2 regions of the Aliihoeflea sp. PC F10.4 genome follow, and region 2 is predicted to be linked to the other one. Evidence: riboswitches for the same ligand, from Rfam matches in the RefSeq annotation. Region 2 holds a riboswitch; the other holds the start of a gene.

Region 1 (4,407 bases), 1.7 Mb from region 2:
CCGTCGATCCATCCGCAGCGCTGTCCGCCGGGCGGGTCCGCGGGCTCGGCGCGACGATCAACTCGATCGTGCTGCGAACCGCCGGAAACGAGACCGCGGCGCGGATCACTGGGCCGGTTTCCGTCGACGAAGCGGGTCTGATCGACGCACAACTGACGATGACGCTTGAAAATCCGCAGGTCTTCGCGCGCATCCTCAGCGAATTCTTCCCCGGCGCGCGCGATCAGATTCGTCTTGCTTTCATGGGCGTTGCCGCGCTCGGCGACACGCCATCTTTGCCGGTGCGTATCGACAAGGGCACCGTCTCGATCGGCTTCTTCCGTCTCGGAAATATCCCGCCGCTCTAGTCGCCTTTGGGCTTTGCGACCTGACGGCCGAAATCGGGCGCGTCGATCTCCTGGCCCGCATCGATGATCGAGCGGCGGATATGCCGCGTGCGGGTGAACAGATCGAACAGCTTGTCGCCGTCACCCCAGCGGATCGCCCGCTGGAGCGAGGCGAGGTCCTCGGAAAACCGCGCAAGCATTTCGAGGATCGCGTCCTTGTTGTGCAGGCACACATCCCGCCACATGGTCGGATCGGATGCCGCCAGACGCGTGAAATCGCGAAAACCGGACGCCGAATATTTGATCACTTCGCTTTCGGTCACCGATTCCAGATCGTCCGCCGTCCCGACGATGTTGTAGGCGATGATGTGCGGAAGATGGGAGACAATGGCCAGAACCATGTCGTGATGCTGCGGGTCCATCGTGTCGATGTTCGAGCCGCAGGCCCGCCAGAAATCGGCAAGCTTTTCCACTTCGGCGGGATCGTTGCCCTCGAGCGGCGTCAGGATGCACCAGCGATTGGCGAAAAGCTCGGCAAAGCCGGCGTCGGGGCCGGACTTTTCGGTTCCGGCCAGCGGATGGCCAGGGATGAAATGGACGCCGGCGGGAATGTGCGGCGCCATCTGGGCGATCACCGACGCCTTGGTCGAGCCGACATCGGTGACGATCGCTCCGGGCTTCAGCGTATCCCTGATCGTCAGTGCAACCGCTTCGGACGCACCGACCGGCACCGAAACGATGACCAGATCGGCGTTCTTCACTGCCTCGGCGGCGTCCGCCACGTAGCTGTCGCCAAGTTCGAGTTCCTCGGCGCGTTTCAGCGTCTCGGCGCTGCGCGTGGAGATGACGAGATGGCCTGCGAGCCCCTCGCGACGAATGATCCGCGCCAGCGACGAGCCGATGAGGCCGATGCCGATAAGCGTGATACGGTCGAAATGCGGTTTGGTCACGTCAGGTCTTCATGAATTCGGTCAGGGCGGCGACCACGCCGCGATTGGCCTCTTCGGAGCCGATCGTCATGCGCAGCGCGTTCGGAAAGCCGTAGCCGGTTACCCGGCGCAAGATGTAGCCGCGCTCGGTCAGATACTGATCTGCTGCGTCAGCCGAACGGCCGTTTTCAGGGAAATGGATCAGCACGAAATTGCCGACGCTGGGTGTGACCCGCAGGCCGATCTTCGTCAGTTCGTCGGCGACCCAGGGCAGCCATGCCTCGTTATAGGCGACGGCTTCCTCAACGTGGTTGCGGTCGCGGATCGCCGCTGCGCCGGCCGCGATGGCGAGCGCGTTGACGTTGAAGGGACCACGCACGCGATTGACCGCATCGATGATCGCCGCAGGCGCATACATCCAGCCGATGCGAAGCGCAGCAAGGCCGTGAATCTTGGAAAAGGTGCGCGTCATGACGACGTTCTGCGAGGCGGCGACCAGTTCCACACCGGATTCATAGTCGTTGCGGCGAACATATTCGGCATAGGCCGCGTCGAGCACCAGAAGCACGTTCTTCGGCAGTTCGGAATGCAGGCGGCGCACTTCTTCGAAGGGCAGATAGGTGCCGGTCGGATTGTTCGGATTGGCGAGGAACACGATCCTCGTGCGAGGGGTGACGGCGGCGAGAATCGCGTCGACGTCGGCGCGCTCGTCCTTTTCCTTCACCACCACCGGCACGCCGCCGGACGCCAGGATCTGGATGCGGTAGACGAGGAAACCGTGCTCGGTGAAAATGCCCTCGTCGCCGGCCGTCAGATAGGTCTGCGCCAGAAGGCCGAGCAGTTCGTCGGACCCGTTGGAGCACAAAATGTTCTGCGGGTTGAGGCCATGTACCTCGGCAATGGCGTTTCGCAATTCGCTGGCCGAGCCGTCCGGGTAAAGTTCGGCTTGCGACAACATCTGCGCCGCCGCGTCGAGCGCGTCGGGCGAAGCGCCGAGCGGCGTTTCGTTGGACGACAGCTTGTGGATCTTGCCCTTCGACGCATCGCCATGCTTGCCCGGCACATAGGCGGCGATATCCATCACACCGGGGCGGGGCTGCGGGCGAAGCGTGTCGGTCATGGTCGATTGTCCACGTTTGGGAAGGCGGCTTTCCTCTACCAAGCTTTGCGATTGACGCAAAGGGCGCGCGTGCCTAAAAGCTTCGCTGAAGATCCGTGGTGATTTGGCCGGTCGGCTTGCAGCCACGTTAAACAAGTAGCTAAAGGGCCGCTCGCAATAGTCCGTTGGGGCCGGCCGCGATTTCGCCGCCGGTCTTTTTCGTTCTGGAGTGCGCCATGCCGATCAAGATTCCCGACCAGCTTCCTGCCCGCGACATCCTCGTGCGCGAGGGCGTATCGGTAATGGACGAGCAGACGGCGCTCCGGCAGGATATCCGACCGTTGCAGATCGGCCTTCTCAATTTGATGCCGAACAAGATCCGAACCGAAACGCAGTTCGCGCGACTGATCGGCGCGACGCCGCTCCAGATCGAATTGACGCTGGTGCGCATCGGCAATCACAAGGCCCGGAACACGTCCGAAGACCACCTGATTTCCTTCTACCAGACATGGGAAGAGGTGCGTGAGCGGCAGTTCGACGGCTTCATCATCACAGGCGCGCCGATAGAGTTGCTGCCCTTCGAGGAGGTCGGCTACTGGCAGGAACTGACACAAATTCTCGACTGGACGACGACCAACGTTCATTCGCCGTTCTTCGTCTGCTGGGGCGCGATGGCTGCCGCCTGGCATTTTCACCAACTCCCCAAATATCCGCTCGACGAAAAGGCGTTCGGCGTCTTCCGCCATCGCAACAACGCCCCGGCATCGCCTTATCTCACGGGCGTTTCTGACGATTTCGCCGTGCCGGTATCACGCTGGACGGAGGTGCGCTCGGCCGATATCCGGCCAGATTCCGGTCTTGAACTTCTCATGGAATCGGATGCGACCGGGCCTTGCATGCTGGCGGAAAAGACCGGCAACCGGCTCTATATGTTCAACCACATCGAATATGATTCCACGTCGCTCAAGGAAGAATACGACCGCGACGTCGCCGCCGGCGTGAAGACGCAATTACCGCACGCCTATTATCCTGACGACGACCCTGCGCGCGCGCCTCTCAACCGCTGGCGCTCGCACGCCCATCTTCTGTTCGGCAACTGGATCAACCAGGTCTACCAGACCACCGCCTACCAGCTCGAAGATATCGGCAAGAACCCGCCCGCGCGGTAGGCTGAAGTTCGCCTGTCGCGCACGGCCATGAAGGATGCAGTCGTCACGACGCCGGTCGGCTGAGCTTTTCGATGACGAACCGATGCCCGCCTTCGACAGCCTCGCTCGACACGAGGCGGTGACCGTCTTCCGCACAAAACGCCGGAACGTCGACGCTCGCCAGCGGGTCCGTCGTCTCGATGGTCAGCGTGTCGCCCGGCTTCATCGCCTGAAGACGCTTGCGCGTCTTTAGCACCGGAAGGGGGCAGTTCAGCCCCCGAAGGTCGTAGATTTCACTCAAGCAGGCCTCAGTTGCCGAAAAGGCTCATGAGGCGGCCAAGGCGCGAAGGCTGTTCGGCCGGCTGCGCGATGACCGGCGCTGCGGCCTCGACCGCTTCCGCGGCCGTCTCTGCAGGTTGCGGAGCAGCGGCTGGCTGTGGCGCGGCGGCCGGTGCTGCCGGCTGTGCCGGACGCGTAACGGACGCCGTCGTCACCGCAGGGCGCTCACTCGGCGCACGCGTGGAAACCATGACGCCGGACTGCTCGAAATTCGGCGGTTCGCGGCTGACGCGTTCGCCGCGTGCCCGCTTGCGCGACCAGTCGGCGACGAGAGCGGCCTCCTTGACGCCGCCAATCGAGGCGGCTGGCTTGGAGGCCGAGGAGAGCGCCGAGGTGAAAGCGGCATCGAACGTCGACTGGTAGGTCTTGTAGGCCGTTTGCAAAGCTTCGGGCTGCGTGGCTGCCGGGCATGCCCCGGTCGGCGAGAAGGATCGCCCGTCGGCGGTAAACTGGTTGAAGACGTAGCGACGCTCGCACACATCAACTTTCGGCGGCACTTTGGTGATCTCGAAGTGGTCGTAACCTTCCTTGAGCATGGTCCAATACGCGTAGTTCGCATCGCTCTT
Region 2 (4,407 bases):
TGAGGAACAGGTCGACGATCAGCCAGACAACCAGCACAATGCCGGCAGCATCCGAAACCAGAGGAACGGCGAGGCCGGAAAAAACATAGACGACGGCAAGTGCAAGTTGCGCGCAGGCCGAGCGGTAATAAAGCAGATAGAAACGGTGGGCACCGAACGCCCCGAAGCCGACGAGATGCAGGACATAGGCGATCCACATCTTCTTGTAGGCGTGCCGATAAACCGCGTTGTCCGGCAGGCTGTCCAACCGCATTTCGGCTTTTCGTTCGACTGTCGGAACACGTGCCATGGCGATAGCCTCTCCTTCAGCTTGAAGACATTGAAGCCGCTGGACGAACGGGCGGCAGGCTGCGCGTGATTTCTGCGGCGATCGCCTCGTTTCGCCAGCGCGTCAGCCAAGGCAGCATGAAAAGATCGACGAACACCCAACCCAGTATCGCGAAGAATGCGATATTGCCCGGCCCGAAACCGCTGAACGCTAAAACCATCGCAAGAACGAAGAGCGCCAGTTGGACAGCGGCCGTGCGCCGGTAGCCGAGATAAAAGCGATGCAGGCCGACGCCGCTCGCCACCAAAAGAAAAAGATAGGCGAGCCAGATGGATTTGTAGGCGCGACGATAAAGAGGCCCTTGCGGTAGCGTCCCGGCGCTCTGTCGCGTTTCCGACTGCTGCGCTTCGCTCATGGCGAACGGAAATGCTTCGACAGTTTCAGGCCCTGCGCCTGATAGTTCGATTTGAGGTCCGCGCCGTAAAGAGCGTCCGGCCTCTCAAGCATGTGCTCATAGACGAGACGGCCGACCGTCTGGCCGTGCTCGAGGATGAACGGCACTTCATGGCTGCGCACTTCCAGCACGGCGCGGCTGCCCGTGCCGCCGGCGGCCGAATGGCCGAAGCCGGGATCGAAGAACCCCGCATAGTGGACGCGAAACTCGCCGACCAGCGGGTCGAAGGGCGTCATCTCCGCAGCATGGTTCGGCGGCACATGCACCGCCTCGCGGCTGACGAGAATGTAAAACTCGTCGGGATCGAGGATCAGTTCCTTCGCGCCGCGATCGTGGATCGGCTCCCAGAAATCGAAGACGTCCTGCGCCGCGCGCTTGTCGACGTCGACCACGGAGGTGTGATGCTTGCCGCGATAGCCGATAAGGCCGTCGGCATCGCCTGTCAGGTCGATGGAAAGCGCGATGCCGCCGCCCGAAATGTCAGGCGTTTCGGACGCGACCAGCGTTTCGGCCTCGTGGAGTGCATGGAGTGCCTCGCCGTCCAGCAACGCATTGCCGATGCGAAAGCGGATCTGCGACAGGCGCGAGCCGGTGCGAACGACGATCGGGAAGGTGCGCGGGCTGATCTCGATGAAGAGCGGGCCGTTGTAGCCGGCAGGAATCTTGTCGAACTCGACGCCGTGGTCGGTCATCACGCGCGTGAAGATATCGAGCCGGCCGGTCGAGCTTTTGGGATTTGCCGAAGCCGCGACCTCGGGCGGCAGCGCCAGTGTCTCGAGAATCGGGACGATGTAGACGCACCCTGTTTCCAGAACCGCTCCGGCGGTCAGGTCGAATTCGTGCAGTTTGAGACGTTCCAGCTTGTCCGAAACGCGACTGCCTGCGCCCGGCAGGAAGCTCGCGCGGACACGGTAAGCTTTTGCGCCGAGCCGCAGGTCGAGGCTGGCAGGCTGGATCTGGTCGCCGTCCAGCGCACGGTCGCAGGCAAGCGCGCCCGCGTCGAACAATTCCCTGATCTGCCTGTCCGGCAAAATTCCCGTCTGGCGCACGCCCATCCCCATCGTCAAAATCGAGCGAGGTTTAAACGGCTGGCGAATTGACGCAAGGCGAGAAAGCCGGTAGACGGCCTTTTATCCCGTGGTGATTTGCCGGTCGGCTTGCAGCCACGTAAAACAAGTCGCTAAAGGACCGTAGCCCGGCAAGGGCATCATGGACCCGGCGCGACTTTTCGCGACCGGTTTTTTTGTGTCTGGATGAAGCGTGATGTCGAAATCGAACGAAACGAACTGGAAGCCCGCCACTCAACTCGTCCATGGCGGAACGATGCGCTCGCAATTCGGCGAGACGTCCGAAGCGATCTATCTGACGCAGGGCTTCCTTTATGACAGCGCCGAGGCCGCCGAAGCGCGCTTCAAGGGCGAGGAACCCGGCTTCATCTATTCGCGCTACGCCAATCCGACCGTCGAGATGTTCGAAAAGCGCATGTGCATGCTGGAGGGCGCGGAAGACGCGCGCGCCACGGCGTCCGGCATGGCCGCCATCGCTGCGGCGCTTTTGTGCTCGGTCAAGGCGGGCGACCATGTCGTCGCGGCCCGCGCCTTGTTCGGCTCGTGCCGCTACATCGTGGAAAAGCTGATGCCGCAATACGGCATCGAATCCACGCTCGTCGACGGGCGCGACCTGAAGGCATGGGAAGAGGCCGTGCGGCCGAACACCAAGCTGTTTTTCCTCGAAAGCCCGACCAATCCGACGCTGGAAGTGGTCGACATTGCCACCGTCGCGAAGATTGCCGACGCTGCCGGCGCGCGGCTCGTGGTGGACAATGTCTTCGCGACCCCGCTGCAGCAAAAGCCGCTGGAACTCGGCGCGCATGTCGTCGTCTATTCGGCGACCAAGCATATCGACGGTCAGGGGCGGTGCCTCGGCGGTATCATCCTGTCCGACAAGGAATGGATCGACGCCAATCTGCACGATTATTTCCGCCATACCGGACCCAGCCTGTCGCCGTTCAACGCATGGACGCTCCTGAAGGGGCTGGAGACGCTGCCGATCCGCGTGAAGCAGCAGACGGAGACCGCCGCCCGCATCGCCGATCATCTGGCGAACCACCCGAAGATCGAGCGTGTGATCTATCCCGGTCGGAAGGATCATCCGCAGGCCGAGATCATCGCGCGACAGATGAAGGGCGGCTCGACGCTGGTCTGTTTCGATGTGACAGGCGGCAAGGCCGGCGCGTTCGGTTTCCAGAATGCGCTGAAGCTCGTCGGGATTTCGAACAATCTTGGCGACGCAAAGAGCCTGATCACGCACCCGACGACGACCACGCACAAGAACCTGACAGAGGACGCGCGCGCCGATCTCGGCATCCACCCGTCGACCGTGCGGCTATCGCTGGGTCTTGAAGACGCCGATGACATCATCGCCGATCTCGATCAGGCGCTGGAGCGCATCTGAAGCAGATCACAATCGCGCCAGAACAGGGCCAGCGCCGGTGGCAACATCGGCGCTGGCCGCTATGTATCGCGGCGAAAGGCACAGGGCAGATGTACCGCGCAACCACCAAAAGCATAGAAGTCACCGTCGAGCCGTTCTATCTGGAAGAGCGTTCGGAACCGGAGGAGCAGCGCTATTTCTGGGCCTATCGCGTCACCATCGCCAATCGCGGTGACATCGGCGTCAAGCTGGTTTCGCGTCACTGGCGCATCACCGACGCAACCGGCCATCTCGAAGAGGTGCGTGGTGCTGGCGTCGTTGGCGAACAGCCCGAACTCGAACCGGGCGACAGTTTCCAATATACGTCCGGCTGCCCGCTCACGACGCCGTCCGGCTTCATGGAGGGCGACTATACGATGCGCGGCGAAACCGGTCAGGAGTTCGAGGTCGTCATCCCGCCATTCTCGCTCGACCTGCCTGGCATACACCGCTCGGTCAACTGAGCTCGCCTTCACCTGACACCGGGAAAAGCTCCCGATCCACGAGTGCGCGTCCGAAGCGGTACATGATGTCTGCCGCTAACGGGCGGTTCTCGCCAAGATGACGATTGTAGGACATTCCGGCAGCGAAGTTCATGCGCTGCGCGGCTTCCGGGTCGAGTTGGTGAATGGCCTGCGCCAGGAGAACGGCGATATCGCAGACGGCCTGCGCAATTTCTTCCTCCTGGCCGGCGGAAGGAGGGGTCATCGCGGTTCCGATCGGCTTCATGGCAGGTCATCTTGCCATGGCGACGGTTTCGGCTTTGCTAACTGCCGAAAGGTCCCGAAGCCCCGTTAGAGCAATTCGGATTCGACCACTCGTCGCAAGGCGAGCCTGCGCGGTCATCACGACCGACCGTGTCGGAGGTGACCAGTTCCGCGAAACCCACCGCGAAGCCCGCAACCACGAGCCAGATAATCGCCAGTCTTATAAGCATATCTCATCCGGTAGCGTTGCCCCCCGCTTGCCGAATTCTGAGCCAGTGTGCAACTGCCGGCTTGATGAAGCTTTAATTCAACCGTTAACAAATACGGCGTAAATGTGGCTTAATTCTCCGCGCAGTTGGCAAGCGGGTCCGCATCCGCGCCCGCCAATTCGTCGAAAAGCGTGGCCTCCTCGCCCCTCGTCCACCACACGAAACGATCCGCGACGTAACGGACGCCAGACCCCGAAATCGCCGCCGACGCGACATAGCGCTGGCCCTGCCAGTCGA

What was found. A riboswitch is a leader RNA that binds a small molecule or an ion and turns the genes downstream of it on or off. The one in region 2 is predicted to bind S-adenosylmethionine.
Region 1: it holds a riboswitch for S-adenosylmethionine, as region 2 does, so the genes downstream of both, ACX82Z_RS21590 (homoserine O-succinyltransferase) here and ACX82Z_RS13245 (O-succinylhomoserine sulfhydrylase) in region 2, are expected to answer to the same signal.

The regions. Positions count from the first base shown of each region.
Region 1 covers NZ_JBTSWH010000001.1:4,295,924-4,300,330, reverse strand. The annotation lists gene ACX82Z_RS21605 (DUF2125 domain-containing protein) at 1-347, shown strand, start outside; gene ACX82Z_RS21600 (prephenate/arogenate dehydrogenase family protein) at 344-1,276, opposite strand; gene hisC (histidinol-phosphate transaminase) at 1,278-2,375, opposite strand; SAM riboswitch at 2,461-2,538, shown strand; gene ACX82Z_RS21590 (homoserine O-succinyltransferase) at 2,591-3,523, shown strand; gene ACX82Z_RS21585 (sulfurtransferase TusA family protein) at 3,567-3,803, opposite strand; gene ACX82Z_RS21580 (L,D-transpeptidase family protein) at 3,811-4,407, opposite strand, start outside.
Region 2 covers NZ_JBTSWH010000001.1:2,621,498-2,625,904, forward strand. The annotation lists gene ACX82Z_RS13230 (TM2 domain-containing protein) at 1-289, opposite strand, end outside; gene ACX82Z_RS13235 (TM2 domain-containing protein) at 306-683, opposite strand; gene ACX82Z_RS13240 (2'-deoxycytidine 5'-triphosphate deaminase) at 680-1,777, opposite strand; SAM riboswitch at 1,850-1,926, shown strand; gene ACX82Z_RS13245 (O-succinylhomoserine sulfhydrylase) at 1,986-3,176, shown strand; gene apaG (Co2+/Mg2+ efflux protein ApaG) at 3,266-3,658, shown strand; gene ACX82Z_RS13255 (hypothetical protein) at 3,651-3,923, opposite strand; gene ACX82Z_RS13260 (MliC family protein) at 4,241-4,407, opposite strand, start outside.